One region of the Butyrivibrio sp. FC2001 genome, then DNA from elsewhere that is predicted to be linked to it. Evidence: predicted binding sites of a transcription regulator. Region 1 holds the regulator's gene; each other region holds the start of a gene.
The links. Region 1 encodes HrcA, which represses chaperone genes, less so after heat shock. Its sites were predicted from a motif close to TGTTAGCACTCNNNNNNNNNGAGTGCTAACA; they were not measured.
Positions count from the first base shown of each region.

Region 1 (9,904 bases):
GATGTGGCAGTGAAGTTTGGAAGGGAGCATCCGCTTCCTGAAAATAAGGGCATAGAGCCATTTATCTTCCATAAATGGTGGGGAGAAAATGAGAACTATCCAAGATTCTACAGCCCCAAGAAGAGATTTAAACGTGCTGTCAGACCGCTGCTTTTCTGGCGAAGATCCGAGAAATGGAAGAGGGAGCACAAGGTTACATGAAATTTTCAGTAATAATTCCTGTTCATAATGCTGAAAACTACATAAGAGAAGCGGTAGGCTCAGTGGCTTCGCAAAGGCTTCCTGGCGATACTGAGATGGAGGTTATCCTTGTGGAGAACGGATCCGGGGATGGCAGTGCTGCCATATGTGATGAATACGCAGCAGTAAATGACTGTGTGAAAAGTGTTCACATGGGGAAGGTATCTGCTTACGAAGCAAGGCAGGAGGGCGTGAGGCTTTCCTCCGGAGAGTGGATTGTTTTCATGGATGCTGATGATAAGGTGGTGCCTGAGCTTATTAGTGAAATTCAGGCTGCAATAGAAAAGTATTCATCCAAAGATGATGATATTGATGTTATCCTTTACAATGCAGCCGAGCTTCATACGCCTGACAGAAGGATGTTTAATTTCCCTTTTTCAGAGGATATGATCTACGGGCCTGACAACAGGCAGGATTTCCACAGGCTGATGTGCAGTGGGGATTCCCTTAATGCAATGTGGAATAAGTGTATAAAAAGGGAGCTTGCCCTTGAGACCTGCCTATCTGATGGAAGGCGCTTAAATCACGGAGAGGATCTTTTGCAGACTGCAGCCATAATTGATAAGGCAAAGGGTATTGCATATCTTGACCGCATACTGTATCTTTACAGGATAAATGAGGAAGGACTTACAGGAAGCTACCACGAGGAGTTTCTTGATAATCAGGCAAGGGCCTGGGAAGCCTTTGATGAGTTTGCCCATAAATGGTGCGGCGATAAGTATGATGAGATCATAACGCAGAGAAAGGCTCTTACCTGTACCATTGGAATGAAGAAGCTTATTTATTCAAATCTTCCTGCCAAAGATATAAAAGGAAAGATCAATAAAATGATGGTGACGGATTTTTATAAGAAATACGCGCTGCTGGAGCTGCCTGACTGGGCGCCTGAGGAGGATGTTTTCGTACACGGGCTTCAGGTGGAGCAGGGTGCAGACATGAGGCTTTTTCGCTCAGGTCTTAAGCATAAGTTAAAGTCCTATATTAAAGCGAGGATCAGAAAAAATGGTATATGATTGTATTCCGTTTTTTAATGAGGTTGATATATTAAAGCTTAGACTGAATATTCTCAGCCCGTATGTTGATAAATTCATAATCGAGGAAGCAACCATGACCTTTTCGGGAGAGGAGAAGGAGCTCTGCTTTGAGAAAAACAAGGAGCTCTACAAGGATTACCTTGACCGCATAGAATACGTGGTTGTAACGGACACACCCAAGGAAGCGCTGACTCACGAGAGAGACTATTTCCAGAAAAACTATCTGGAGGAGGGCTTAAAGAGAGTCGGAGCGACAGAGGATGACATAATCCTTTTGGGAGATGTGGATGAGATTCCCAATCCTAAGGTTTTGGAAGATATTATAAAGAACTTCGATAAGAGCAGGGTTTATCACCTGGCACAGAGAAACTTCTATGGCTTTTTTAATATGGAGGAAAAGTCGGGAAAGCTTTTGTCGATAACAGGAGATTTTCCTGAGATTGCGGTACCGGACAGAAAGTGGCTCGGCACAAAGATAACTTCTATAGATAATATTCCGGGAGAAGGAATAGTCAGATTAAGAGATCTTGTACCACCTACTGATGAGAGATCAGTGAGAGTTGCGGATGGCGGCTGGCATTTTGGCTACATGGGAGGATATCACGAGACGAATCCCGCCAAGAGAATTGGCGTTAAGGTCAAGGCTGCGGCTCATCAGGAGTACAACGACAGAGAAATACTTGCAGAGACCATGGACAGACTGGTGCTTGGTCAGGATATATTTGGAAGAGATGCAAAATTCGAAAGAGTTCAGATAGATGACACATACCCTGCGTACTTAAGGGAGCATATTGGGGAATATGACTTCCTGGTTATGCCTGAGATTACAGCTTTTTCAAGGCTGTATCACAGGTTTGATATCACAGTGGGGAGATTTTGCAGAAAAGCTTATCATAAGCTGAGGAGGATGCTGAAGTAAGGTAGCAGAGGCAGAGCATAGCTGCCATCAGGCTACGAGGAGTTAACCGGAGGAGTGGTATTATGAGCACAAATTTATCCAAAAGGATGTCGAGCCTCAGGGTTTCGCCGACCACCGCGCTTTTTGCCAAGGTGGAGGAGATGAAGCGTAAGGGCGAGGACATCGTTTCACTTAATGTGGGAGAACCTGATTTCCCAACACCCGAGCATATCAAGGAGGCCGGGATAAAGGCTATCAGGGATGATTTTACGAAGTATACGACTGGAAATGGAATTGCGCCTTTAAGAGAGGCGATTATAGAGAAGCTCCGCAGGGACAACGGCGTCACCTACGGAATGGATGAGGTTGCTGTCATGGTTGGTGCGAAGCAGGCGTTGTTTGCTGCGCTTTGTGCTGTTGCCGGTGAGGGTGATGAGGTAATTATCCCGACACCGTGCTACGTCAGCTATCCCGATATGGTCAGCCTTGCAGGCGGTACTCCTGTAATGGTAGGCAGAAACGATGATTTTTCACTTGATCTTAAGGCTATTGAGGATGCTTGTAACGAGCACACCAAGGCCGTCATTATATGTACTCCCGACAATCCCACCGGTAAGGTTTATGGTGAGGAGGAGCTCAGGGGGCTTGCGGAGATCGCAGTCCGCAAAGATATCTTTGTTATTTCCGATGAAATCTATGAAAAAATAATATTTGAAGGAAGTCGTCACTTCAGTATTTCTTCTATAGAAGGGATGAAGGACAGAACAATCGTGGTTAACGGTTTTTCAAAGACCTATTCCATGACTGGCTGGCGACTTGGATACGTATGCGGAAGACGCGATGTGATAGCCAATTCCATCAAGGTTCAGAGTCAGACTACCACAACTCCGCCGAGTATATCCCAATATGCGGCTGTTGAGGCTTTAAACGGCCCTCAGGACTGCGTGGCATATATGACAGCAGAGTTTGAAAAAAGAAGGAATTACGTTCAGGAGAGACTTTCAAAGATACCTGGCGTTGTGAGTCACGAGATCCAGGGCGCTTTTTATGCGTTCTTTGATATAAGAAATTTTCTCGGTAAAGAATACGAGGGCTATGGAGTTATCGAAAAGGATACGGAGCTTTGTGAGTATCTTTTGGAAAAACACCACGTTGCAGCGATGCCCGGAAGTGCTTATTTTGCGCCTGGTTTCTTGAGAATTTCCTTTGCATCATCCATGGAAGTGCTTAAAATGGCGTTTGACAGAATCGAAATTGGTCTAAATGCGCATAAATGTTGACTTTTTTTCGAATTTGTACTAAACTCAAAAACGTAATGATAAATTTGCAAAAACGCAAAGCATGCGTTCCTTACGTGAAAGAGAGGGAGATATGGCTGACGACAAGTTGAGAGAAGCAGCTTTAAAGCCGATTGCGACTATCAAGAAACCGGTAATTGCTGCAGAAAAGAAAGAAGAAGCAAAGACTGTAGATGCAGCTGAGGCTAAGAAGGAAGAGGCTAAGGCAGCAAAGAAACCTGCAGCTAAGAAGACAGCAGCAAAGAAGACTACTGTTAAGAAGGCAACACCTGTAAAGGCTGCTGAGAAGAAGGAAGAGAAGCCCGCAGCTAAGAAGCCTGCAGCTAAAAAGGCACCTGTTAAGAAGGCTACAGCTACTAAGGCTGCTGCAAAGAAGACTGAGACCAAGAAGGCTGAGGCTGAGCCCGAAGCAAAGAAACCTGCAGCTAAAAAGGCACCTGCTAAGAAGGCTACAACTACAAAGGCTGCTGCAACAAAGACAAATATCGTTCTTCAGTTCGCAGACAAGAGTGTTACTTATGACACCTTCGTTGAGAATGCTAAGAACGTTTGGCAGTATGACATGGGTAGAAAAGTTTCCGAGATCAAGACTCTTGAGCTTTATGTTAAGCCTGAGGACGGAAAAGTATATTTTGTTGTTAACGGCGAAGTTCACGCTGAATTCAACTTATAATTGTGTGAGCATATTATCCCCGAGGATTATTCCTCGGGGTTTTTTCTTTGTATTGACATTAGGAATTTATAGTGGTAATTTATTCTCAGAAGATGTTAGCACTCAACCTTAATGAGTGCTAACACAAAACAAAAAGGAGGTAATCTGATGCAACTGGATGACAGGAAAAAGAAAATACTGCATGCAATTGTTCGCAATTACCTCGAGACAGGCGAGCCTGTCGGCAGCAGAACTATTTCAAAATATACGGATTTGAATCTCAGTTCTGCCACTATCAGAAATGAGATGGCAGATCTTGAGGAGATGGGACTTATATTACAGCCCCACACTTCCGCGGGACGAATTCCTTCAGACCAGGGATATCGAGTTTATGTAGACGAGATGCTGGCTGAGAAGGAACAGGAAGTTGAGAATATGAAGGAGATGCTTCTTGATAAGGAAGAGAAGCTTGATAAGCTCCTTAAGCAGGTTGCCAAGACCCTGGCGGTCGATACCAACTACGCTTCAATGATCTCAGCACCCGTGATCCGCAGGAACAAGCTTAAATTCGTTCAGCTTTCAAGAGTGGATGCGGAACATCTCCTTACCACTATTGTTATAGAAGGTAATGTGATCAAGAATCGCATGATAGAGGTGGAGCAGGAGCTTTCCGAAGCAGATATGCTTAAGCTCAACATCCTGCTCAATACCAGACTTGCAGGTCTTTCGGTTGAGGATATCAACCTGGGACTTATAACCGCCATGAAGCAGGAGGCGGGAATACACAGCGAGATAATCGACAGGATACTGGATACAGCCGGTGAAGCAATTACAGAGGATGAGGATCTTCAGATTTACACCAGCGGCGCCAATAACATCTTCAGATATCCCGAGCTTGCTGATAAGGATAGAGCAAGTGATCTTATTACTACCTTTGAGGATAAGAGCGATCTTACAAGTATCGTAGAGAATGCTCTTCAGTCTTCATCAGAGGAGACAGGAATTCAGGTTTACATCGGTAATGAGTCACCGGTTCAGTCCATGAAGGACTGCAGCGTCGTGACTGCAACCTATGACCTGGGTGAAGGAATGCGAGGAACGGTAGGTATTATCGGACCCAAGCGAATGGATTATGACAAAGTTGTCGGGGCGCTTAAGAATATGATGAGAGCGCTGGATGATTTATATAAAAAAGAGTAGAACCAGTAAGGAGTATTTAAATTGAGTAAGGAAGTAAAGAAGGACGTTAATAAAGAGTCCGGAAAGAAGACATCAAAGGAGCTTCAGCAGGAAGTAGCTGAGAAGGCAAAACAGGTTGCAGATGCTGCAAACAAGGTTGCCGAGGCCGCTGAGGAAGAGGCTGCCGCTGCTGAGAGCGCAGAAGCAGGTGCTGAAGGCGCTGAGAACGGCGAAGGCGAGAAGAAAGGTCTTTTCGGTAAAAAAGAAAAGAAGAATCCCTTCAAAGAGAAGTTTGAGGAGATGCAGGACAAATATCTGCGTCAGGTTGCGGAGTTTGAGAACTTCCGTAAGAGAACCGATAAAGAAAAATCTCAGATGTTCGATCAGGGAGCATCAAATGTACTTGAAAAGATTCTTCCTGTTGTTGATAACTTCGAAAGAGGACTTGCTGCAGTCCCTGAAGAAGAGAAGAATTCCGCTTTTGCAGATGGAATGAACATGATATACAAGCAGCTCATGAAGCAGATGGAGGATCTTGGTGTTACTCCCATCGAAGCTGTAGGAAAGGAATTTGATCCTAATTTCCACAACGCTGTAATGCAGGTTGAGAGCGAAGATGTCGAGGAAGGATTCGTAGCACAGGAGCTTCAGAAGGGTTATATGTACCGCGACACAGTGCTTAGACACAGCATGGTTGCCGTTGCTAGATAAAACAATTCAATCATTTAGATTTATATATGGAGGAATAAAAAATGAGTAAGATCATAGGTATCGACTTAGGAACAACTAACAGCTGCGTAGCTGTTATGGAGGGTGGTCAGCCCACAGTTATAGCTAATGCAGAGGGTGCAAGAACAACACCTTCTATCGTAGCTTTCACAAAGAATGGCGAGCGTCTTGTAGGTGAGCCCGCTAAGCGTCAGGCAGTAACAAATGCTGAGAACACAATCTCTTCAATCAAGAGAGATATGGGTACAGATAACGGCCGTACAATCGATGGCAAGAAGTATTCACCTCAGCAGATCTCAGCTATGATTCTTCAGAAGCTGAAGGCAGACGCAGAACAGTATCTCGGCGAAAAAGTAACAGAGGCAGTAATCACAGTACCCGCATACTTCAATGATGCTCAGCGTCAGGCTACTAAGGATGCTGGTAAGATTGCAGGTCTTGATGTAAAGCGTATCATCAACGAGCCCACAGCAGCAGCTCTTGCATACGGTCTTGATAACGAAAAAGAGCAGAAGATCATGGTTTATGACCTTGGTGGTGGTACTTTTGATGTATCTATCATTGATATAGGTGATGGCGTTATCGAAGTTCTTTCAACAAACGGTGACACACACCTTGGTGGTGATGACTTCGACCAGAAGATCATCGACTGGATGGTATCTGAGTTCAAGGCTAAGGAAGGCGTAGACCTTTCAGGCGATAAGATGGCTATGCAGAGACTTAAGGAAGCAGCTGAGAAGGCGAAGAAGGAGCTCTCTTCTTCAACAACAACCAACATCAACCTTCCTTTCATCACAGCTACAGCTGAGGGACCCAAGCACTTTGATATGGACCTCACAAGAGCTAAGTTCGAAGAGCTTATCCACGATCTCGTAGAGAGAAGTGCTATTCCTGTACAGAACGCTATGAAGGATGCAGGTCTTAACTATTCAGACCTCGGCAAGGTTCTCCTTGTTGGTGGTTCAACTCGTGTTCCCTGCGTAGTTGAGAAGGTTAAGCAGCTTACAGGTCAGGAGCCTTCCAAGAACCTCAACCCTGATGAGTGCGTAGCAGTTGGTGCTGGTATCCAGGGTGGTAAGCTTGCAGGCGATGCAGGTGCAGGTGATATCCTTCTTCTTGACGTAACACCTCTTTCTCTTTCAATCGAGACAATGGGTGGTGTTGCTACAAGACTTATCGAGCGTAACACAACTATTCCTACAAAGAAGAGCCAGGTATTCTCAACAGCAGCTGATAACCAGACAGCAGTTGATATCAACGTTCTTCAGGGTGAGAGACAGTTTGCTAAGGACAACAAGTCACTTGGTCAGTTCCGTCTTGATGGAATCCCGCCGGCAATGAGAGGCGTTCCGCAGATCGAGGTTACATTCGATATCGATGCAAACGGTATTGTTAATGTATCAGCTAAGGATCTTGGAACAGGTAAAGAGCAGCACATCACAATCACAGCTGGTTCTAACATGTCTGATGAGGAAATCGATAAGGCTGTAAAGGAAGCTGCTGAGTACGAAGCTCAGGATAAGAAGCGTAAGGAAGGCATCGATACTAGAAACGAAGCTGATTCCTTCGTATTCCAGACAGAGAAGGCTATTCAGGAAGTTGGCGATAAGATCGATGCTTCTCAGAAGCAGACTGTAGAGGATGACCTTAAGACTCTCAAGGATACTCTTGAGCAGACTAAGGATCGTGAGCTTACAGACAGCGAGATCGACACAATCAAGAGCCAGAAGGAGAAACTTATGACTGATGCTCAGGCTCTGTTTGCAAAGGTTTACGAGCAGGCTCAGGGCGCAGCAGGTGCTCAGGGTGCAGGTCCTGACATGTCTGGTATGGGCGGCGCAGCTCAGAGCTCAAATGCAGGTAATTCTGACGATGTAGTTGATGGAGATTACAGAGAAGTGTAATCACTTAGCGAGTTTTTTTTCGAGCTTAGTGTACTACACTGTTCTGGCGAGCGAAGCGAGAGCAGAACTTCCTTGTGAAGTATAAGCTTCCATCTTTATAAAAGTTTAATATTTAAAATATTGCTAAAGCCCAATACATAATGTAGGATGTATTGGGCATTTAGTAGTAGATATAGGAGATATTAATGGCAGATCAGAAGCGCGATTATTACGAGGTCCTTGGTGTTAGCAAGGGCGCAAGTGATGATGAGATAAAAAAAGCATACCGTGTACTTGCTAAGAAGTATCATCCGGATATGAACCCCGGTGATGCTGCAGCTGCTGATAAGTTCAAGGAAGCATCTGAGGCTTATGCGGTATTAAGTGATCCTGAGAAGAGACGTCAGTACGATCAGTTCGGACATGCTGCATTCGAAGGCGGAGCCGGCGGATATGGCGGATTTGATTTCGGCGGTGCTGACTTTGGTGATATATTTGGTGACATATTCGGAGATTTCTTCGGTGGTGGCAGAAGAAGCCAGGGTGCAAGAAGCGGCCCTGCAAAGGGAGCTAATATCCGTGCCAGCGTGAGAATCACCTTTGAAGAAGCTGTTTTTGGTTGTGAGAAGGAGCTTGAGCTCAAGCTTAAGGATCCCTGCCCGACCTGTAAGGGAACCGGTGCAAAGCCCGGTACAACAGCTCAGATGTGTCCTAAGTGCGGTGGTAAGGGACAGGTTGTATTTACACAGCAGTCCTTCTTTGGAACCGTAAGAAACGTTCAGACATGTCCTGATTGTAATGGTAGCGGTAAGGTTATCAAGGATAAGTGCTCTGACTGTGGCGGAACAGGTTACGTAGCAAGCACTAAGAGAATCCAGGTATCTATTCCTGCAGGTATTGATAACGGACAGAGTGTGCGTATCCGTGAAAAGGGTGAGCCCGGAAGAAACGGTGGCCCCAGAGGAGATCTTCTTGTTGAGGTTATCGTTGCAGATCATCCTATTTTCCAGAGACAGGATTACGACATCTTCTCAACTGTTCCGATGTCATATGCAATAGCTGCACTTGGTGGAACTGTTGCCATTGATACAGTAGACGGTAAGGTGCTCTACGATGTTAAGGCCGGTACACAGACTGACACAAGAGTAAGACTTCGCGGAAAGGGTGTTCCTACACTTAGAAATAAGGACATTCGCGGAGATCACTATGTAACACTTGTTGTTCAGGTTCCTGATAAATTGTCCAAGGAAGCCAAGGAGCTTCTTAAACAGTTTGATGAAAAGACAGGAGACAGCCTGCACGCTGCTGATGCTATTTCCGGCAATAAGGACGGAAATGACGATGGCAAGAAAAAGGGCGGTTTTTTCGGAAAGAAAAAATAATATATGAATATGGAGCGGGGAGAAAAATTTCTCCCCGCTGTTCGTATGTAAAGGAGTCTTATTATGAAATGGATGCGTTTTCGAATCAGAACCAATGAGGAATCTGAGGATATTATTGTAAGCAGCATGATGGATATAGGTCTTGAGGGTGCACAGATTGAGGACAATGCGCCTCTTACAGCTGCCGATAAGGAGCAGATGTTTACTGATGACCTTCAGGATGCAGATGATGAAGAGACAGGAGTAGACAGCTGTGCAGTCACTGCTCCCGGAGAGGATGGAGTAGCATATCTGAACTTTTTCGTTGAGGTTGATGACAATAATGTCCTCACGGTTCATGAGTATGATGAGAACGGCGAAGAAATAGAAGTAAAGAAGACTCCTGATGAGATGAAGGCTGCTATCAGGGAAGTACTTGATGAGCTCAGTACTTTTTCAAATATAGGGGACGGTACAATATCCGTAGATGTAACAGAGGATATCGACTGGATAAATAACTGGAAGCAGTACTTCCACAAGTTCTTTGTGGATGATGTTCTGGTGATCCCTTCCTGGGAGACTCCTGACGAAGAGGATAAAAAGAAGGCGAATATCACCCTTCATATTGAT
Region 1 is NZ_AUJH01000003.1:261,456-271,359, forward strand. Features, by position in the region: gene G601_RS21460 (DUF5672 family protein) at 1-201, shown strand, start outside; gene G601_RS0101140 (glycosyltransferase family 2 protein) at 198-1,253, shown strand; gene G601_RS0101145 (glycosyl transferase GT17 family protein) at 1,243-2,193, shown strand; gene G601_RS0101150 (pyridoxal phosphate-dependent aminotransferase) at 2,256-3,452, shown strand; gene G601_RS0101155 (DUF6465 family protein) at 3,544-4,143, shown strand; gene hrcA (heat-inducible transcriptional repressor HrcA) at 4,291-5,322, shown strand; gene grpE (nucleotide exchange factor GrpE) at 5,344-6,012, shown strand; gene dnaK (molecular chaperone DnaK) at 6,054-7,934, shown strand; gene dnaJ (molecular chaperone DnaJ) at 8,120-9,295, shown strand; gene G601_RS0101180 (50S ribosomal protein L11 methyltransferase) at 9,359-9,904, shown strand, end outside.

Region 2 (9,904 bases), on a different contig from region 1:
TAAGGGCACAGATTATCCTCTTACAATCGGTTCAGGTTCATTCATCCCTGGATTCGAGGAGCAGCTTGTAGGCTTCGAGATTGGCAAAGAGGGTGAAGTTAACGTAACATTCCCTGAGGAGTATCACTCAGAGGATCTTGCTGGTAAGGATGCTACTTTTAAGTGCACAGTTAAGGCCATCAAGACTAGAGAGCTTCCTGAGCTCAATGATGAGTTTGCAAGCGATGTTTCAGATTTCGAGACAGTTGCTGAGTATAAAGAAGATGTAAAGAAGAAGCTTACAGAGCGTAAAGAGGCTGAGGCTAAGGCTAAGCGTGAGGATGAAGCAGTTAAGGCTGTTATCGAAGATTCTGAGATGGAGCTTCCTGAGAAGATGGTTGAGACACAGCAGCGTCAGATCGTTAACGATTTCGCTCAGAGACTTCAGTATCAGGGCATGAACATGCAGCAGTACATGCAGTACACAGGCAACACAGCTGAGCAGCTCTTAGAGCAGGTTAAGCCTCAGGCTGTAGAGCGTATCCAGTCAAGACTTGTTCTTGAGGCAGTTGCAGCAGCTGAGAAGTTCGAGATCGCTGAGAACGAGATCCAGGAAGAGCTCGAGAAGATGGCTAAGCAGTACAACATGGAAGTTGAGAAGGTTAAGGAGCTTATGGGCGACCGTGAGATCAAGAGCCTTAAGGATGACCTCCTTGTTCAGAAGGCAGCAGCTTTCCTTGTAGAGAACGCTAAGGAAGTTGGCGCTAAGAAGACAACAAGAAAGGCAGCAGCTAAGAAGTCTGATGATGCAGCTGAGGAGAAGCCGAAGCGCACACGCAAGACTGCAGCTAAGAAGGACGATGATGCAGCTGAGGAGAAGCCGAAGCGCACACGTAAGACAACAAAGAAGACAGAAGAGTAATATAGCAGCCCTCCCGGAAACGGGAGGGTTTTTTTCGCATAGTTGCGCATATTCAATAAAATGGGGTATAATGATTTGGTATTATATACTAAATATAACAGAGAGGAAGCGAATCATATGAGTTTAATACCTTATGTCATAGAGCAGACGAGCCGCGGAGAGCGCTCATACGATATTTATTCAAGACTTTTAAAGGAACGTATTGTATTCCTTGGTGAGGAGGTCAATTCTGTTTCTGCAAGCGTTGTAGTTGCACAGCTCCTTTTCCTTGAGGCAGAGGATCCCAGCAAGGATATCCACATGTATATCAACAGCCCCGGTGGAGAGATTACTTCCGGTATGGCTATTTATGATACCATGCATTACATCAAGTGCGATGTAAGCACAATCTGTATCGGTATGGCAGCAAGTATGGGTGCATTCCTTCTTGCAGGTGGTGCAAAGGGCAAGCGTATGGCACTTCCCAATGCTGAGATCATGATTCACCAGCCCCTTGGCGGAACTCAGGGTCAGGCTACTGAGATTGAGATCGCAGCTAAGCACATCATTCGTACAAAAGAAAAACTGAATACACTCTTATCAGAGAACACAGGTAAGGACTATGCTCAGATCGCAGCTGACACAGAACGTGATAACTGGATGACAGCTCAGGAAGCTTTAGAGTACGGTCTTATTGATTCTGTTATCGAGTCAAGACCTAAGGAAGAAAAATAAGGATAAATAATTTTATATTATAAGATTTTTAAAAGGAAAATAAATTATGGCAGGAAAAAACAACGGTGAAATTCGTTGCTCATTTTGTAACAAGACACAGAATCAGGTTAAAAAGCTGATTGCCGGTCCCGCAGGTGTTTATATCTGTGACGAGTGTGTTGATATCTGTGCTGATATCATCGAGGAAGAGTTCGAGGATGAGCCGATAGCACACGACGACAGGGACATCAATCTTTTGAAGCCTGTTGAGATCAAGAACTTCCTTGACGATTATGTAATCGGACAGGATGAAGCTAAGAAGGTTCTTTCTGTGGCTGTTTACAATCACTACAAGCGTGTTATGGCGCCTAAGGCTCATAATAACGATGATGAGGTTGAGCTTCAGAAGAGTAACATCATAATGGTTGGTCCTACAGGTTCCGGTAAGACTTACCTGGCTCAGACACTTGCGAAGATCATAAATGTTCCCTTTGCAATTGCTGATGCGACAACCCTTACAGAGGCCGGATATGTCGGCGAGGATGTTGAGAACATTCTCTTAAAGCTTATTCAGGCAGCTGATTATGATGTTGAGCGTGCACAGTACGGCATCGTTTACATCGATGAGATTGATAAGATAACCAAGAAGAGCGAGAACGTTTCAATCACCCGTGATGTATCAGGCGAAGGTGTTCAGCAGGCACTTCTTAAGATAATCGAGGGTACTACAGCAAGCGTTCCTCCGCAGGGCGGACGTAAGCATCCTCATCAGGAGCTTATCCAGATAGATACATCCAATATTCTGTTCATCTGTGGTGGTGCTTTTGATGGCCTTGATAAGATTGTAGAGGCGAGACTTGATCGCAACTCAATCGGTTTTAACGCTGAGATAGCTGATAAGAGCGAGCGTGAGATCGGTGAAGTATTAAAAGAGGTTACACCTCAGGATCTCACCAAGTTCGGACTTATCCCTGAGTTTGTAGGTCGTGTTCCAATCTGTGTAACTCTTGAAGGTCTGAACAAGGACGCTCTCGTCAGAATCCTTACAGAGCCCAAGAATGCTCTTGTTAAGCAGTATCAGAAGCTGTTTGACTTTGATGACGTTAAGCTTTCATTCGAGGATGATGCAATCGATAAGATCGCAGAGATGGCTCATGAGAGAAAGACAGGAGCAAGAGGCTTAAGGTCTATCATGGAAAAGGCTATGATGGATGTTATGTATGAGATTCCTTCAGATGACAACATTTCAGAGTGTGTTGTTACTGAGGAAGCAGTAAGTGGTTCTTCAAGTCCTCTGATTGTTTACAAGGATGAGGCTAAGAGACTTAAGCCTGCTAAATAAATAATGGCTGAAATAATAAGGCAGAGATGAGCTTCATCCCTGCCTTTTAAATCACTTAGCGAGGTTTTTATGGTAATTAAGAAAGTAAATTTAGAAACAGTAATAGGAATTACAAGTAAGCTCCCCCAGAATGATAAGCCGGAGTTTGCTTTTGCAGGAAAAAGTAATGTGGGAAAATCCTCATTGATAAACGGCTTAATGAACCGCAAGCATTATGCCCGTGTCAGTCAGGAGCCCGGTAAAACTCAGACTATCAACTATTACAATATAAATAATGAGTTTTATCTGGTGGATCTTCCGGGATACGGTTTTGCCAAGGTTCCTGAATCAGTAAAGAAACAGTGGGGTAAGATGATTGAGAATTATCTCAATAAGTCAGTGATGCTAAAGCAGGTTTTCCTACTCATAGACATAAGGCATGAGCCTTCTGCCAATGACAGGATGATGTATGACTGGATAGTTTCTCAGGGAGTTAATCCCATCATTATTGCTACTAAATCAGATAAGATTAAGCCCAGTCAGCATGAGAAGCATATTCAGATGATCAAGGACACACTGGGAATGCCTGAGGATGGTCTGGTGCTTCTTTTTTCTGCGCAGAGTAAGGCAGGAAGGGAAGAGATATATGAGCTTATGGATAAGCTTCTTGAGGAGTGTGCTACAGGAGAAGAGACTGAAGAATAATTATATTTGAGGTGCTTGGTATGAAATTCTTTGTGAAGTTAAAAACTAATTTTCTGGTGGATGCCCTGATACTTATAGCGGTTGGTGCTCTGCTGATATTTTTGCCGGGGACTACACTTAATCTGCTTACCAAGGTGATCGGTGGCGTGGTACTTGCTGCGGGAGTTATATCCATTGTGACCAGCCTGTTTTCCAAGAATCAGGGACTTATCGCGAGGAACAGCTCTATTGGATTTGGCCTGGTTATAGCTGTGCTTGGTGTATGGATACTTCTCAATCCGCACTTTTTTGAATCCATTATTCCTGTTATTGCAGGTGTGATAATGCTCTTTTCGGGTCTAATGAATCTTGGAGAGACCCTGAGCCTTGGAAGAAGTAAGTATGGAAACTGGTGGATCGCACTTATTCTTGCTGTACTTACTGTGGCAGGCGGACTTTACCTGGTGCTGAATCCTGTTACAACCATGAAGTATATTGTACAGATAATCGGTGCTGCACTTGCCTATAATGGTATTTCCAATCTGTGGATCGTATCAAGGATACATAAGGTTGATAAGATGGCTCAGAAAAATATCGTTGATGGAGAGGCTACCGTGGTGGATGTGGAAGAAGCACCTGCCGGTTCTTTTGATCAGGAGAGCCAGAGAAAAATAGTCGACAAAGAAATAATCGATGTTGAGGGTAAAGAAATAAACTGATAGTGATAATGCCGTAGAATGCGATATTTCTGCGGCATTTTTTATGATATAGGAAATTTCTCCGAAATTCCTATATCATAAAAAGCGCTCCGCTATGGATGCGCACTCGCGCGATAGGAATATGTTGCCTTCAGCAACCGCGCTCGGCGCGAGAATGTCGCAAGCGACATTCTTTCGAAAAAAAGAATTAGCACTCACTATTGACGAGTGCTAATAATCGTGTTATAACAGTTGTAGAACAAAGATTATTGTAAGCGGCCGAAACGTTTTTTAGTGAGGTAACTGTTATGAAGATAGATAGATTCACACAAAAATCAATTGAAGCAGTTCAGAATATGGAGAAGGTGGCTCTTGATTATGGCAACCAGGAGATAGAGCAGGAGCACCTCTTATACAGCCTTCTGACAATACAGGATAGTATAGTTCCCAAGCTTATTGAGAAGATGGGAATTGATAATACTGTATTTTTAAACAGAGTTGATGAGGCTTTAAAGAAGAGAACCAAGGTCCAGGGCGGAAGTCCCTATGTGGGCGCTGACCTTAACAAAGTGCTTCTTAAGAGCGAGGATGAGATGAAGGCAATGGGAGATGAGTATGTGTCTGTTGAGCACATTTTCCTCGCTATGCTTCATTATCCGAACCGCGAGATGATAAATATATTCCAGGCTTTTGGTATAGACAGGAACAGATTCCTTCAGGCCCTGTCAGAGGTAAGGGGCAACCAGAAGGTGACCTCCGATAACCCAGAGGCGACCTACGACACCCTTGAGAAATACGGCACAGAGCTTGTGGCAAAGGCTAAGGCACAGAAGCTTGAGCCTGTAATTGGCAGAGATGCCGAGATTAGAAATGTAGTAAGAATTCTGTCCAGAAAGACAAAGAATAATCCGGTTCTGATTGGTGAACCCGGTGTAGGTAAGACTGCGGTTGTAGAGGCTCTTGCCCAGAGAATTGCAGAGGGTGACGTGCCTGAGAACTTAAAAGACAAGAAGATCTTTTCACTTGATATGGGCTCCCTTGTGGCAGGTGCCAAGTACAGAGGCGAATTTGAGGAGAGACTTAAGGCTGTCCTTCAGGATGTGAAGGAATCTGACGGAGAGATAATTCTTTTTATAGATGAGCTTCATACCATTGTGGGTGCCGGCAAAACAGACGGCGCGCTGGATGCAGGTAATATGCTAAAGCCCATGCTTGCAAGAGGAGAGCTCCACTGTATCGGTGCTACCACGCTTAATGAGTACAGACAATATATCGAGAAGGATGCGGCACTTGAGAGACGTTTCCAGCCGGTTATGGTTTCAGAGCCTACTGTTGAAGATACCATCAGTATCCTTAGAGGTCTTAAGGAGCGCTATGAGGTTTATCATGGTGTGAAAATTATGGACTCAGCTCTTGTCAGCGCTGCAACCTTAAGTAACAGATATATTTCAGACAGATTCCTTCCCGATAAGGCAATAGACCTTGTGGATGAAGCCTGTGCCCTTATTAAAACCGAGATGGATTCAATGCCTGCTGAGCTTGATGAGATGAATAGAAAGATCATGCAGATGCAGATTGAGGAAACGGCCCTTAAAAAGGAAGATGATTCCTTAAGTAAAGAGCGTCTTGAAAACCTTCAGAAGGAGCTGGCTGAGCTTAAGGCTGATTTTGATAACCAGAAGGCTCAGTGGACCAATGAAAAGGAAGCGGTGGACAGACTCGCTGTTATCCGTGAAGAGATAGAGAACGCCAGCAACGAGCTTCAGATTGCCCAGAGAAGAGGCGATTTTGAGAAGGCAAGTGAGCTTCAGTATGGCAGGATTCCCGAACTGAAAAAGCAGCTGGACGAAGAGGAGCAGAAGGTAGGCTCAAAGGATATGTCCCTTGTTCATGAGAGAGTATCCGATGAAGAGATAGCAAGGATTATCTCCAGATGGACAGGTATTCCTGTAGCAAAGCTTACTGAGAGTGAGAGAAATAAAACACTTCACCTTGAGGATGAGCTTCACAAGAGAGTTATCGGACAGGACGAAGCGGTTACCAAGGTTTCAGAGGCAATCATGAGATCCAAGGCAGGTATAAAGGATCTCGGAAAGCCTATCGGTTCATTCATGTTCCTTGGACCTACAGGTGTAGGTAAGACAGAACTTGCCAAGAGCCTTGCGGCATCACTTTTTGATGATGAAAATAATATAGTCAGAATCGACATGAGTGAGTACATGGAGAAGTTCAGCGTGTCCAGACTGATCGGAGCACCGCCCGGATATGTAGGATACGAGGAGGGTGGGCAGCTGACAGAGGCTGTAAGAAGAAAACCCTATGCAGTTGTACTTTTTGATGAAGTGGAAAAGGCACATCCTGATGTATTCAATGTTCTTCTTCAGATTCTGGATGATGGCCGTGTTACCGATTCTCAGGGAAGAACAGTGGACTTTAAGAACACTATTCTTATCATGACCTCTAATATAGGTGCACCATATCTTCTTGATGGAATCGAGGAGGATGGAACCATCAGCAAGGAAGCTGAGGAACTGACCATGAATGAGCTTCACGCCCGCTTTAGACCTGAGTTCCTGAACAGACTTGACGAAATGATTCTGTTCAAGCCTTTGACAAAGGATAATGTCAGTGGCATAGTTAAGCTTATCGTGGATGATCTTAACAGAAGATTATCAGACAGAGAGATAAGCATCAGGCTGACTCCTGCTGCAGAGCAGTTTGTAGCAGATAACGCATACGATGCCAACTATGGTGCAAGACCCGTTAAGAGATTTGTGCAGAAGCATGTTGAGACACTTTCAGCAAAGCTTATCCTGGAGGATAAGGTTATGCCTCACGACACTATCGAGATCGATGTGGAAGGTGATGCGCTGGTTGCCCATGCGGTGAAAGGAGAATGATGATACCAAAGGATCCGGTGATACTGTTGAGTTATATTAATACACAGTTAAGAGATAATTATAATAGTCTTGAAGACTTGGCTGAAGGATTATCTCTTGGTGAAGAAGAAATAAGCTCAATTATTGCCAAACTTGAAGGCATAGGATATAACTACAGCTCTGACGCTAATCAGTTTGTCTGATGCATTTTGTAAAAGGCATACAAATACAGAAACCTCAAATGGCTTAAAATAACCATTTGAGGTTTTTGTTTTATTTAATAAAGAGATAAGTCAACGATTTTATGTAAATTTAATAATCAATTATTCGCAATAGTTGTATCATTTATGTATAGAATTAAAAGAATTACAGTATTTTCTATTCAACTGAGATTGTGCGATGGGAGTACTTATGACTGATAAACATACCGTTATAACAAACCTTAAAGGATATGAAGATGGGCAGGTAGTTTTCAATGAAGGCGATGACAGCTGCTGTATGTATGATGTACAGAAGGGAAAGGTTGGTATTTTCCTGAACTACGGAACTGATAAGCAAAAGAAGATTGCAGAAATTGGCGCTGGCAGAGTATTTGGCGAAATGGGAATGGTTGAAGGCCTTCCCCGTTCGGCAACAGCAGTATCTTTATCTGAGTTTACAGTTCTTGCTGTGATAACATGGGAGACTCTCAGTCTTTATTTTAAAGCTAAACCTTCCAGAGTTGTCCAAATTATGCAACATACAAGCGATAGGTTGAGAGTGACAACAAAAGCCAATTCGGGGCTTAGAGCTTCAGTAGAACAGACTATTGAGAAAATTGAAAATGGTTGTTCAAGAGAAGATGCAAGTAAGCTTCTTAGGAAGGCTCTTGAGAATGTGGAGCAGGCTTTTGCTGAAAATAAGTAGATTCTAAATGAAGACTGCAATATAAATAGATTTTTTTGAGAAAGGTATTGTTATGAGGGGAGAAAAATCATACCATGACATTTGTTTTATTAGCGCAGGCAGGCGATTCATTTTGATTGCCCTTGTGCTTTTTGTATTTATTTCGTATGCAAAAGTAGATGTTAACGCTGCTGAGGTGAAAACTGATGCTGCAAATATAATGAGGATGGAAAAATACGAGGGGACTGTTGGAGTATCGGACGATAAAGGAAAAGCAATCTCTGTAATGGAGAAAATGAGATTAAACGACGGCAACCAGATTAGCACAAAGAAAAAGAGTTATGCATATATAAGTCTTGACGACACAAAGGCAGTTAAGCTTGATGCAGAAAGTTCATTGGAAGTACGAAAGACTGGGACAAAATACGAAGCTTTACTTGATTCCGGAAATTTGTTTTTTAATGTTTCAGAACCTTTGACTGACGATGAAGAATTTAATATAAAAACATCCTCCATGACAATGGGGATTAGAGGTACATGTGCCCAGATAGAAGATATTGATGCAGAGCATACGAAGGTATGCCTTTTGGAAGGAAGCCTTCAGTGTTCAATGAAAAACATAGCTACAGGTGAAGAGAAAACTGTAATGTTAATAGCAGGGCAGGCAGCAGACTTTTATTCATCGGGATTGAGGGTTGAAACAAGTGAAGTCAGCATAAGTGATCTAAAAGGCTTTGCACTACTTGAATTATATAATGATAAGGAGTTAACAGAAAAAATTTTTCAACAAAGCGGTCTTGATTTTAGAAAATTGTCTTATGAGACTGTAACCGCAAGGTTAAAAAAAGATCAAGGTAAAGCAGGAAGCAGGTTGGCAAAAACTAACGGTAAATCAAACAAAAAGCCTAACAGCAATCCTGGCAATAATTTAGATAATCGTATATATCAGCTTCCCATAGCATATGACCAGCCTAGTGAATCACCTTCAAATGGTAATGATCAGGAAAATAATAGTAATCCGGGTGATTCACAAACTAATGGGAATAATAATTCATCATCTGATTCTTCAAAGAAGTCAAAAAAGAAGAATAAGAAGAATAAAAAAAAGAAGGAAGATAATAAAAAGGACGAGGGAAATAAGGACGACGGAAATAAAGATGATGGCAATAAGGACGATGAAAAAAAAGATGACGACAAAAAGGATAAAATAGAAAGTCCGTCAGCATCCGCATATCAACATTAACGAATTATGAGGCTCAGTAATAAAATGATTAATGCGCAGTTTACGCTTACCATTCTTGGAGCACGTGGTTCAATTCCGGTAAGTGGTAGTGAATATAACGAATATGGTGGCGCTACGTCCTGCTATATGGTAGAAGCAGGAGATCAGGTAATATTTTTAGATGCTGGTACAGGCATAATCAATGCCCCTAATCTGGATGATAAGGAAAACATTTATGTTTTATTGTCGCATCCTCATCTTGATCATATTATTGGACTTCCCTTTTTCTCTGAACTATCAAAGAAGAATAGAACTATAACACTTTATGGAAAAAAGAAAAGGGGTAAATCAATTGATCTTCAGATAGAAAAGGCATACTCTCCGCCATATTGGCCATTGACTATAGCGGAATATCCTTCGGATTTTAAATATGTGGATTTGGAATTGCCATTGATAATAAAAGATCAGGGCGGTGATATTACTGTTGACGGAATAAAAGTCAGCCATCCGGGAGGTAATCTCGGTTTATCAATTTCATATAGGGAGAAAAAGCTTGTATACCTGACAGACTGTGAGCTGTCTGAGGAGCCTGACAATAAGATTGTAGAATTTGCAAAGGGA
Region 2 is NZ_AUJH01000014.1:44,858-54,761, forward strand. Features, by position in the region: gene tig (trigger factor) at 1-901, shown strand, start outside; gene clpP (ATP-dependent Clp endopeptidase proteolytic subunit ClpP) at 962-1,615, shown strand; gene clpX (ATP-dependent Clp protease ATP-binding subunit ClpX) at 1,662-2,936, shown strand; gene yihA (ribosome biogenesis GTP-binding protein YihA/YsxC) at 3,006-3,620, shown strand; gene G601_RS0108295 (HdeD family acid-resistance protein) at 3,641-4,318, shown strand; gene clpB (ATP-dependent chaperone ClpB) at 4,606-7,197, shown strand; gene G601_RS0108305 (DUF4250 domain-containing protein) at 7,197-7,379, shown strand; gene G601_RS22490 (cyclic nucleotide-binding domain-containing protein) at 7,588-8,082, shown strand; gene G601_RS0108315 (FecR family protein) at 8,135-9,304, shown strand; gene G601_RS0108320 (MBL fold metallo-hydrolase) at 9,329-9,904, shown strand, end outside.
Region 2: a site for HrcA is predicted at 4,504-4,534, ahead of clpB (ATP-dependent chaperone ClpB). Genes of this name have one in related genera too.

Region 3 (9,904 bases), on a different contig from region 1:
TAGCTGTATTTTGTTTTTGATGAAACACCTGACCTCGAGATGAGCTTTTTATACTTGGTCAATTTATCCTTATATCTGACCCAGACCTGCATGTCCTTACTTGTTTTTGCAAAAGAGTTTTTATGTAATTTTCTAAGGTGTCTGGATTTAACCTTTATTTTCGAAAGGTTTTTACAACCACTGAAAGCGCCTGCTCCTATTTCCTCAACATTTTCTCCTATTGTTATCTCTTTAAGATTTTTGTCTCCTTTAAATGCTTTAGCATCGATTCCTGTAATCTTGTATGTAACGCCATCAATGTTTACTGCACTCAGGACCCGATATTTCTTAATCTTACCCGAAACATCCACGATAGATAGTTCCCTGTCGCCTGATACACGGTACTCTACGTTGGAATAACGTGTCTTTTGGTTCATTTGCAAAGGTTCTGATGCTGATTCGACAGGCTGAGGGTTATAAGCAGGATTTCTGTCTTCTCCAACAGGAGTCGCATCATCAGCACTTGGCTTATCACCTGACTCCTGTTCCGTAGTTTCCTCATCTTCTTTTGGATCATCAAGCACACGGCTCAGATCTACAGGAAATTTACCTTCTTCAATCTCAGGCCCCCAACAGTAATACCAACCTCCGTTTTCCTTCTGGGCTTGGTTTTCGTAATCAATTCCTATAGTTGCAATGTAAGGCGTACTAATCATGCCTGATTTTGGAAGCTTGTTATAGTAGCACTCCCCATACGGATTACCATCAAGATCTTGAGGCCATATATGTGAATAATTCTCAAAATCGTCAACCAGGTCGAAATGAACGGTTGCCTTGTCGCCGGATATAGAGTAATTTGATTCCTTGTAATCTTGGTCTAAAAGGGTGGTTGCATTGACCCTGAATTTAACTTTCTTGCATTCAGAATCAGCCCACCCGTATGAAACCTCATTGGGATCAGCATAGAATTCAATATGGACACCTATCCCCTTTACATTTGCGTATTTAGGAACAGTAAACTTATATGTCACGTCAAACCCTGACTCTGTGATATTTTCAACCCTAACATCTGAAACAGAAGGTTTCAGATCCTCAAATTTAAACACCCTCATGTAGTCATAATAAGACAGGTCATAGCCATCCGCCTTATCTGTTACTTTTTTATAACCATTACCTGAACCGGCAGCATATAGTTCACCATTGTTCAGCTTTACGTACGTAAAATGAGGATCACTCTCAAGGACGACTTTGTAACCCTGGTTGCAATAGTCAATAATCTTTGTACGCTTATTCTCGTTACTACCACTTAACGGGATCAGCTCATTTGATGCTTTTTTACAGAAAACTTCCTCGGCAAAATCTACCACAGTCTGCCCGACAGGGGATTTTTCAGTAACATCTGATAAAGATGTTATCCTGCCATGCTGAACAGCCCATTCAAACAGGACATCCGGATCGAAATACCTTCCATTGTACATCCAGTGTCCGTTACTCGGGCGTCCGCCAAAGAGTTCATTCAAAATTTTTGCATATGAACATACCCTGCAGCCACCACTTCTCATCGCCGGATAGTCAGACTGGTTCTGCAGCCAGTTTAAGTGATTAGCCGGGTAACTTGCGGCACGTGCCGGAATCGGAACAGACAGCATACATAAAGAAATGCATACAGCAAGAATAAAAGAAATAATTGATTTACTATTTTTCATACACCCCTCCAAAAATAGAATTTCAAAAATACTATCGATATTATATACACATAAGAGCTGTTTTGAAAGAGTGATTTATATATGAAGAGTGCAGGCTTAAATTTAGCAGATTTTTTCGAATTCCTTCTTGCTTTAAAAAATTGGAACCGGCTGCTATATAGACAGCCGGTTCAAGAAGAAAAGTAACGCTGAGGACGATTCCCCCGCCGCATAACTTTAACTCCTAGCAGAGGTTTGTTGTCCGTTAACACGGGACAGGAGATGTATGCTTGACAGGTCTGCAGCACATTTCAGCTGCAGCAGGGAGTAAATAAAAATCTTTTATATCTATATTATAGACATATTCGGTGAAACGATTATTAAAATTTTAGTGAACTACTTCGACTTAATGCTCCATGCCACCAATGGAACATATAATTGCGAATGGATATAATGATTTCTCCATTCAGTTATCATCATCTGAATCGAAAATAGCTATTGGCTCTTCTGCTCCTGGTTCAAATGTAAATCCCGGAGTATTCATTTGTTTAAGGTACTCTTTGTCATGCTGCTCAACATAAACCCGAACATTTTTCCCCAGCGGACTAAAATCGGTTTCTTCAAAGATTCTCATATCAAAATCTTCATCAACAAGCAAATTATATGTTTTGTGATATTCCGAGCCATCCAGTAGCTCATCCATGAAATTATCATCTACAACTGAATCAATCGGAAGCATATTCATGATTTGGGAAATTACCGTATTTATCACTCTCACTGCAATAAGGAGCCTCAAAATCAAATTCGACACTTCCATACATATTTCCTGAATCAGCATTATAGAGTCCATATGCCCGTTTCATTGCATATATGCTCACTGCAACCTGGTCTTCTGTTGTATATATTTTCCGAGTTTTAACATTAATCAGGACATCTTCGATTCCTCCATCCTTATACTGACCTTCAACCCAGTCTGTCAGACCATGATCCGGTCCGATTTCTATGCCACTAACTCCGTGAAATGATTTTCTATCAAGAACAGCATCGGGATATGCCTGATTAAGCGCTTCCTCTACAATAGGTAACGCTTGCTTAACATGTCCTTCTGCTTCCTTGGATTCATCCGCAGGGGATGGACATCCTGTCAAAAAGCAGCAGAAAATACAGCACATCATTATTATCGATATTATTTTGAGGTTTACCTTATTCATATTTTCTCATCCTCAATAAAATAACTTATAGGTTTATTTAACCGTTACAGCTACTTTCTTACACAGCCCATTCATCGAATAAACATAAACATTGCATGTACCCTTGTTGACTCCCGTAAATCTCTACTCCCCCTTCTACCTTTTATATGAATATGATTCTATTTCATCTAGCTCATAAGGCAATTTTCCAGATAAGATATACATTTTTTGTTCTTCTGCTTCCTCTAGGGTTTCAAATGTTAATACATTTATTTGGTCTGAATTAATTACGAAGAATATATTAAGGTCCGCATAAAGATATGGTCCTTCGCAAATTCCTATTTTTCCACCTGTTTCTGAAAGCTCTTTTGTTGCCTCATAAATCCTCTTTGTACCTTCGCTGTCAAGAAAAAGAACCAATCTATAAGAATCTCCTTCAGAAATTATCTTTATGTCTTTTATATTTTCTTCAGTTATAATCACAGATTCATCACTAATCATATCATTATAGGGCCTTTTTATTGAATCTCCTTATTCTGATTCCAAAAAACTGCAACCATCTATTCCAAATATGACAAAAAAGCCGTTAATAAAAAGGCAATGTGAATTAACACACCACCCCACAATGCACTTGTAAATCAGTTTTTACAGTAATAAAATCTTATTATGTGTAAAATGTTCCTAAATATATGGGAGCTTTCAAATTTCACAAAAAGGGAGAAAGGAAAAAGGTTTTATGAGTGGGAAAATGATTAAAAAGCTATTACTGTGTTTATCTATGCTGTTTATTTTGTGCCTGTTACCAGGCATTAATGTTAAAGCGGCAGACAAGATTGTAAAAAAAGGTGAGACCTGGAAGGTTGACGGAGTCCAGGAAGTTGACAATCTGACGGTGGAAGGCACGGTAGAAATTAACGGGAAACTAACTGTAAAGAAGGATTTTATTTCCAGAGGTAATGTTGCCCTGAATTATAATGCAGTGCTTGATATTAACGGCAATCTGCGTTTGGAAGAAGGAAAAATGAATACTGGCCTGAATTCTCAGGTTAGCGTAGGAAAAGACTTCAGGATACAGAAACTGGTTTCTGGTAAATATGTTACATCTTCTGCAGAATATACCACCTTTGGTTCTGGTACTACTATAGCAGGAAACTTAGTTGTAGACTCTCCAATTCAGCAGTTCTTTGCAAATTTCCATGTTAACGGCAATATTAAGGTTAAAAAGGAAATAATTTTTGGCGATCTTTATTTAACAAGTCCAACTACTCAGACTCTGGATCTTGATGAAGAGACCCGTATACATACTATACATCTAGAAAAATGTAATAAGATAATCTTTACAAAGTATATAAATGCCACAGGGCTCTTAGGTCAAAAGACAGTCACACTATCCAGTCCTGGAAAAAAACTGTACTCATCTATGTTTGGAATAGCTAAGGCATATGATGGTAAAACAATAATTGATGGTGACCTGACAACTTCTCAATTTGAAATTGGAGATAAGGAAACTCTAATTGTTAATGGTAATTTAACTATCGATGATTCTCCTGCAATGATTTATGGTGATCTTATAGTAAATGGAGATTTGCTAATATATCACACAAGCAAAAGCAGATACAACCACCCACACACTATATTTAGTGTATATAAAAGTGGCCGAGTTGTTGTTAAAGGTAATTATACATGCAATGATATCGCTGGAAATAGTGAAAACAAGGGCGAAATGTATCTGTATGGTGACTATACCGATAATGCAGGGACTAAATGGGAAGGGACACTTAATTTTTTATCCAAAGGCAGGACTATAACTGCGAAAAATGGCGGGCATATTTATAGAATCAGATTAAAATATGCAAAATCAGATTATACCTTTAATCCGGATAATTGCTGGGATTATCTGGAAGCTAATTCAAAAGATGTTGATGGTTTTAAAGAGAGGGATTATCCGACAGATTCCGGCAGTTCTTCCGGTGAAACAGGCCCTTCAACTGGTGAGACGGCATCAACTGAAAATACCCCTTCCAGTACTGTAACTGCTACTTCTTCTACCGAAACAGAAGAAGATAAAATTGATAATTCCATCAAAGCTGTTAAAATCAGCAAAGTCAAAGCTGAAAAAAAGAAATTTACCGTAACCTTTAAGAAGGTTTCCAAGATTAAAGGGTATGAAGTTCAGTATGGAACAAGCAAAGATTTTAAATCGGCAAAGAAAAAGACGGTAGGTGCTAAAAAGACCAGCCTGACCGTCAAAAAATTAAAATCCAAGAAGACTTACTATATCAGAATTCGATCCTATAAGAACTCTGATCAGGGTAAAGTATATTCTAAGTGGAGCAGAGTAAAACGCGTTAAAATCAAATAAACCTGGGAATTACTATAAAATCGTTAAGAAAGGGGTTGTGAAATAGTCAGCCCATGAAAAAAGGGAAGTAATTAGCTGAAACAGCCAGTTACTTCTCTCTTTTTTTCATAGAAAATCATTACCATTTTCTCAGCTCCTATACTGCCCATATAGGCTCATCATGTCTGAGGGAGCGCCTCACTGTCAGCAAATACCCTGCCCTCACCTATGTCCAGCTGCAGGAAGGATATCAGTGCCCTGTCAAAGGCTCTTTTCTGCGCTTCAAGGTATGGATAATCCTTTGCTATATTCGATGAAAGCGTCCTTGTTGTCGTCTCGCCAGTCTCTGTTAACAAGAACCCGGATTCCCTCATTAATCTGCCTGTCCAAGGCTATTTCACCACTTCATATTTTAATCTTAGATATGAATCTTCAAGCTTTTCACAGCTGGTAAGCCTAAGTATCCCGAGTTTGCCAAGTTCCTCTTTCGTTGTTATCGAATCTCCATCGATCAGTGTAGCGGTATTCTTCCCTCCAATAAGGACCGGTGCTACAACAATATCCACGAAATCAAAGAGCCCATTTCTAAGAAACATCCCATTCATAGTACCGCCGCTTTGAACAGTAAGCCTTTCGCATCCATACTTTTCCTTTAAGTCCACTAGAGCCTTTTCAAGGAAAAAGTTTTCCTGAAAGATAATCTCCAAATTATCTGCTTTCACTTTAAAAGCAGGGTGTTCCCAGTTTGTTGTTATCAACACGAACCGTTTTGATAGTTCACAAAAGTACTTGATTCCATGCTCAGTAAGATGGGAATTATCAAAAAGCACAAAGGATACAGGTGTTTTAGGGGGCATAGGTTTCTCATTGACTCCCATCTTTTCCTGTACACGCCCGGTATTAAATGACCACAAATCTGTAGTCTGCTCTATTTCGTAATATTGATGCAGTCCTTCTTTTAGTCCTTCCATTTCAGGAAAATCCCTGTCCACATCCATGTTATCAGTTGATCCGGTGCTGATTTTTCCGTCTACTGACATTAGCATAAATAATGTTGTAACTGGTATATTCATATGTTCCTACCTCATTCTGATATTTATATTATTAGTTTAATCCGAGAATATGAGTATTACCCGACTTTTCTTGCGCTGATTTGTCGTGAAAATCATAATACAAAAAACATCCCGAGGTGATTGGTCTCGGGATGCCTTTTAGGAGATTTCTTATTATGTGGAGCCTATTGGCTCTTAAGCTATCATGATATGTTTCTTTTCAGGAAGCTTTTCCTGTTCTTTCTTAGGAATGGTAAGTGTCAGAACTCCGTGATGGAAGGCTGCCTTTACGTCCTCTTCTGTGATCTGGTCGCCTACATAGAAGCTTCTCTGCATCGAGCCACTGTATCGCTCCTGCCTGATCAGACGTCCTTTCTTATCATTCTTGTCATTGTTCATGTTCTTTGAAGCACTGATTGTAAGATATCCGTCATTCAGTTCAAGGTTAATATCCTCTTTGGCAAAACCAGGAAGATCAACACTAACTTCATACTGGTTATCCTCTTCCTTAACATCAGTCTTCATCAGCCTGTCGGCGTGACGTCCGTAAAGCTTCCGCTCCATGTTGTTCAGTTCTCTGAAATCCGGGAAATTGAACAGATTGTCAAAAAGATTTTCTTCAAAAATACTAGGTGCTAACATAGTTTTTTCCTCCTTTGCATCAAAAACATTTATTTTTGAGCATTGGGACGGAGGGTTCAGATCTAGGGAACCTAAGTCCTTATGGTCTTCTCTGTTCCTTTGTTCTATATATTGTATAACACCAAATTGGCACTCTGTCAAGTAGAGTGCTAATTTTCTTATAGGATTTTTTATATCATTTCCAATAAATATCGAAAAACTGCTGAGGTCCTTTAAATAGAGTAACTATGCTCCCATCATTAAGGTCTACAACCTTAAAATAGATATCCTCATCATCTGTCGGAGCACCTGCTCCCCAGGGATGCATCTCCTCATAAAGAATCCGATCTTCATCAGGAGACAGAACGTACTGGTCGATATAGTAATCATCGCCTACTAGGCTCCTAAGCTTTTCATATATTTCATCTGACTCGTGTTGTTCTTTCTCCAGTCCAGTTACATCGATGGCATTTTTTGAAAGCCCACAGAATGTCCGACTGTATGCGCTATCATTGCAAGTAAATACTATGTCTTCATAACCCTCCACTTTTCTGTAGTTCTGAGAAAAATCCAGATGAAGGTAATAAGAGGGAAAATACCATAAAAATCTTAATATTATAAATATGAGCAAAAGGTTAAATGCCGTAATTACAACAAGCCCCATCCTCTTTAGCACCTTTTTCATATGCATTTCTTAAATCCTTTATTCACATTCTTTTTTTATCCAATCACAACTATAACATACAAAAAGGTCGGACTCCGATATCACTCGCAAATCCGACCTCATAAGATTTAATTAGATGCACCTGCTGATGATGAAGTACTTGCTGTAGCTTCCCTGTCCTTTATCATGTGCTGAAGGGTAATGAGAATGGCAACAACAGATTTTTCATGTTCAGGTTTATAAATATCAATGCAGTATTTGTCATGAATGGAAAGCATCTTCTGGGATATAACAGCGATGATCTCTCCATTTTCATCATATAATTCAAAGTTTAGTCCCAGGATATTCCCTTTGAGCTGCCAGCCTAGACCTACGATATTCGTAATATCTTTGATAATATGCAAAATCTCATTTGATATTTCAAAGGATGCCCCATCTGTCATGGTTACAAAGTGGCGCTCATGGAGAGTAAAAAACTTCCTTTCTATGTGGGCTAACCTGTTACCGGATGCATCATACACATCGGTCTTGTCATGAATCGAAGGAAATTTGGTCTCAGCATGATATACCACATTCTGAAGAACACAACTAATAATATGTTCTTTTGTCAGTGATAGCTCTCGGTCTTTTAAACAGTAATATATAACAATTTCTTTATTTTGTAATGAAAGCTTATGATTAGATGTAGCGTATTTCCCAGCACTCGGTGCTCATAACCTCACCTTTCTCTTCTGTGATGAATCCTTTACCCGAACAATACAATAGCATATATGAAACGAGCCCTTGAATTATAAGGGCTCGTTCGCATTACAGATGTTTACTGGTTCTCGGATCCCATTCTGCAGAATCTATTGGGATCAACTTCAAAAGCTTCCTTGATAAACTCTAAACGGATACCGGTATCAGTCCGTTCAACATCATTAACAAACGGCAAAGCTGACAGATCCTCAATAAACTTATCATCCCAGAGGCCTCCTCTAAGTGCATCCTTCCTGAACACATCCTCAAATCTCTCTGCTCCATCACACATACAAAATTACCTCCTAAAATATTCAATCATTAAAAAAAGCATACCACAATCTATGTTTCATTTTCGGTTGGGTTTTTCCAAAGGGCAGAAAGCCGCATAAAATAAGGCAAAAGTCACACTATGTCAAACGCGAAACACCCTTAAAAAAGCAAAAATATAGAGAACTGATGCATTTGTTTCATTTTTGGGACTGACTATGGGCAAATTTTGTCTGACCGCCGCAAAAATACAGAAAAAAAGAGCGCGTATTTTAAATACGCACCCTGATATTAAGTAGATACCACAGGATAACTGATTAGCTGCAACTCTTATGCTTCATATTTTTTTCATTAGCCACGGGTTTTCCCTTGACACTCTCCCCCAAATACACGCCAAACCATTCCCTCAAAAACCATTATATGCGCATAGTTTAGAACATTTTCGAGCGTGATTCTTGAATTTTATCCATATATACTGAATCCATGGCATACATCCCTTCTCACATTTATAGAAAAATATAAATTATTATTTTCCCAAACTGGTTAATTTATTTTCTTTCATTCCCTGCTACTATATAAGCATAGAGGAGGAAACCAAAAATGAATACAAAAGGAAACCTATAAGGTACCGTCACTGTGGCAGGATCCCGGTGGCGGTGCTTTGGGGTTATAGATCCTCTTCTATCGCATCAATTACAAAATCCTTTGCATCCAGCTCCTCTTCCTCACCGAAGATATTGAGCTGCTTTGCAGTTTCTACCATAGTGTTGTATTCAGTCTTTTCAGCTTCTGTCAGTTCTCTTGCCAATTTGGATCTCCTACCTTATATTCTCTCCCATCATTATATGGCATGCCTCATTAATTGGCGAGACCAGACAATACTGGGCATTCGCTCAGCACCGTCTGGCCTCATTTATCCATATTTGAAAGGTGATGTAATTCCTCGTCCTGTAGGTCAATTTTACCCTAAGGGAGTAGAAATTTCCCATCAGCAAATGTGACAAAAACAGCTGTTGTTGAAAGTTATCTTCAAAAAAGCCCTTAGGAAGCAATTGCTTCCTAAGGACTCTACATGTTTACAGCAAATATCTTTACCATAACTCAAAACTTCTTAAATGCATACTTTGTATTCTTTGAAACCCCGGATTTTGCTATTAGCTTTTTATATTTCTTAAGTCTATTTTTGAACCTTACCCAGACTTTCATTTCCTTATTAGTTCCGGCAAAAGAATTCTTGTAAGCAAGACGAAGATTTCGAGCCTTTATTTTTATTGTTTTTAGATTCTTACATCCCTGGAATGCCCCCTTGCCTATGACCTCTACGTTCTCTCCTATCGTAATTTCTGTTAATTTGGTATTGCCTT
Region 3 is NZ_AUJH01000004.1:306,911-316,814, forward strand. Features, by position in the region: gene G601_RS0103470 (leucine-rich repeat protein) at 1-1,685, opposite strand, end outside; gene G601_RS0103475 (hypothetical protein) at 2,131-2,403, opposite strand; gene G601_RS0103480 (hypothetical protein) at 2,390-2,875, opposite strand; gene G601_RS0103485 (hypothetical protein) at 3,011-3,355, opposite strand; gene G601_RS0103490 (fibronectin type III domain-containing protein) at 3,591-5,216, shown strand; gene G601_RS26000 (hypothetical protein) at 5,375-5,551, opposite strand; gene G601_RS0103500 (dihydrofolate reductase family protein) at 5,588-6,268, opposite strand; gene G601_RS0103505 (Hsp20/alpha crystallin family protein) at 6,443-6,889, opposite strand; gene G601_RS0103510 (hypothetical protein) at 7,065-7,553, opposite strand; gene G601_RS25645 (LURP-one-related family protein) at 7,661-8,104, opposite strand; gene G601_RS0103520 (hypothetical protein) at 8,350-8,562, opposite strand; gene G601_RS26005 (hypothetical protein) at 9,208-9,348, opposite strand; gene G601_RS0103530 (leucine-rich repeat protein) at 9,642-9,904, opposite strand, start outside.
Region 3: a site for HrcA is predicted at 7,014-7,044, ahead of G601_RS0103505 (Hsp20/alpha crystallin family protein). Genes of this name have one in related genera too.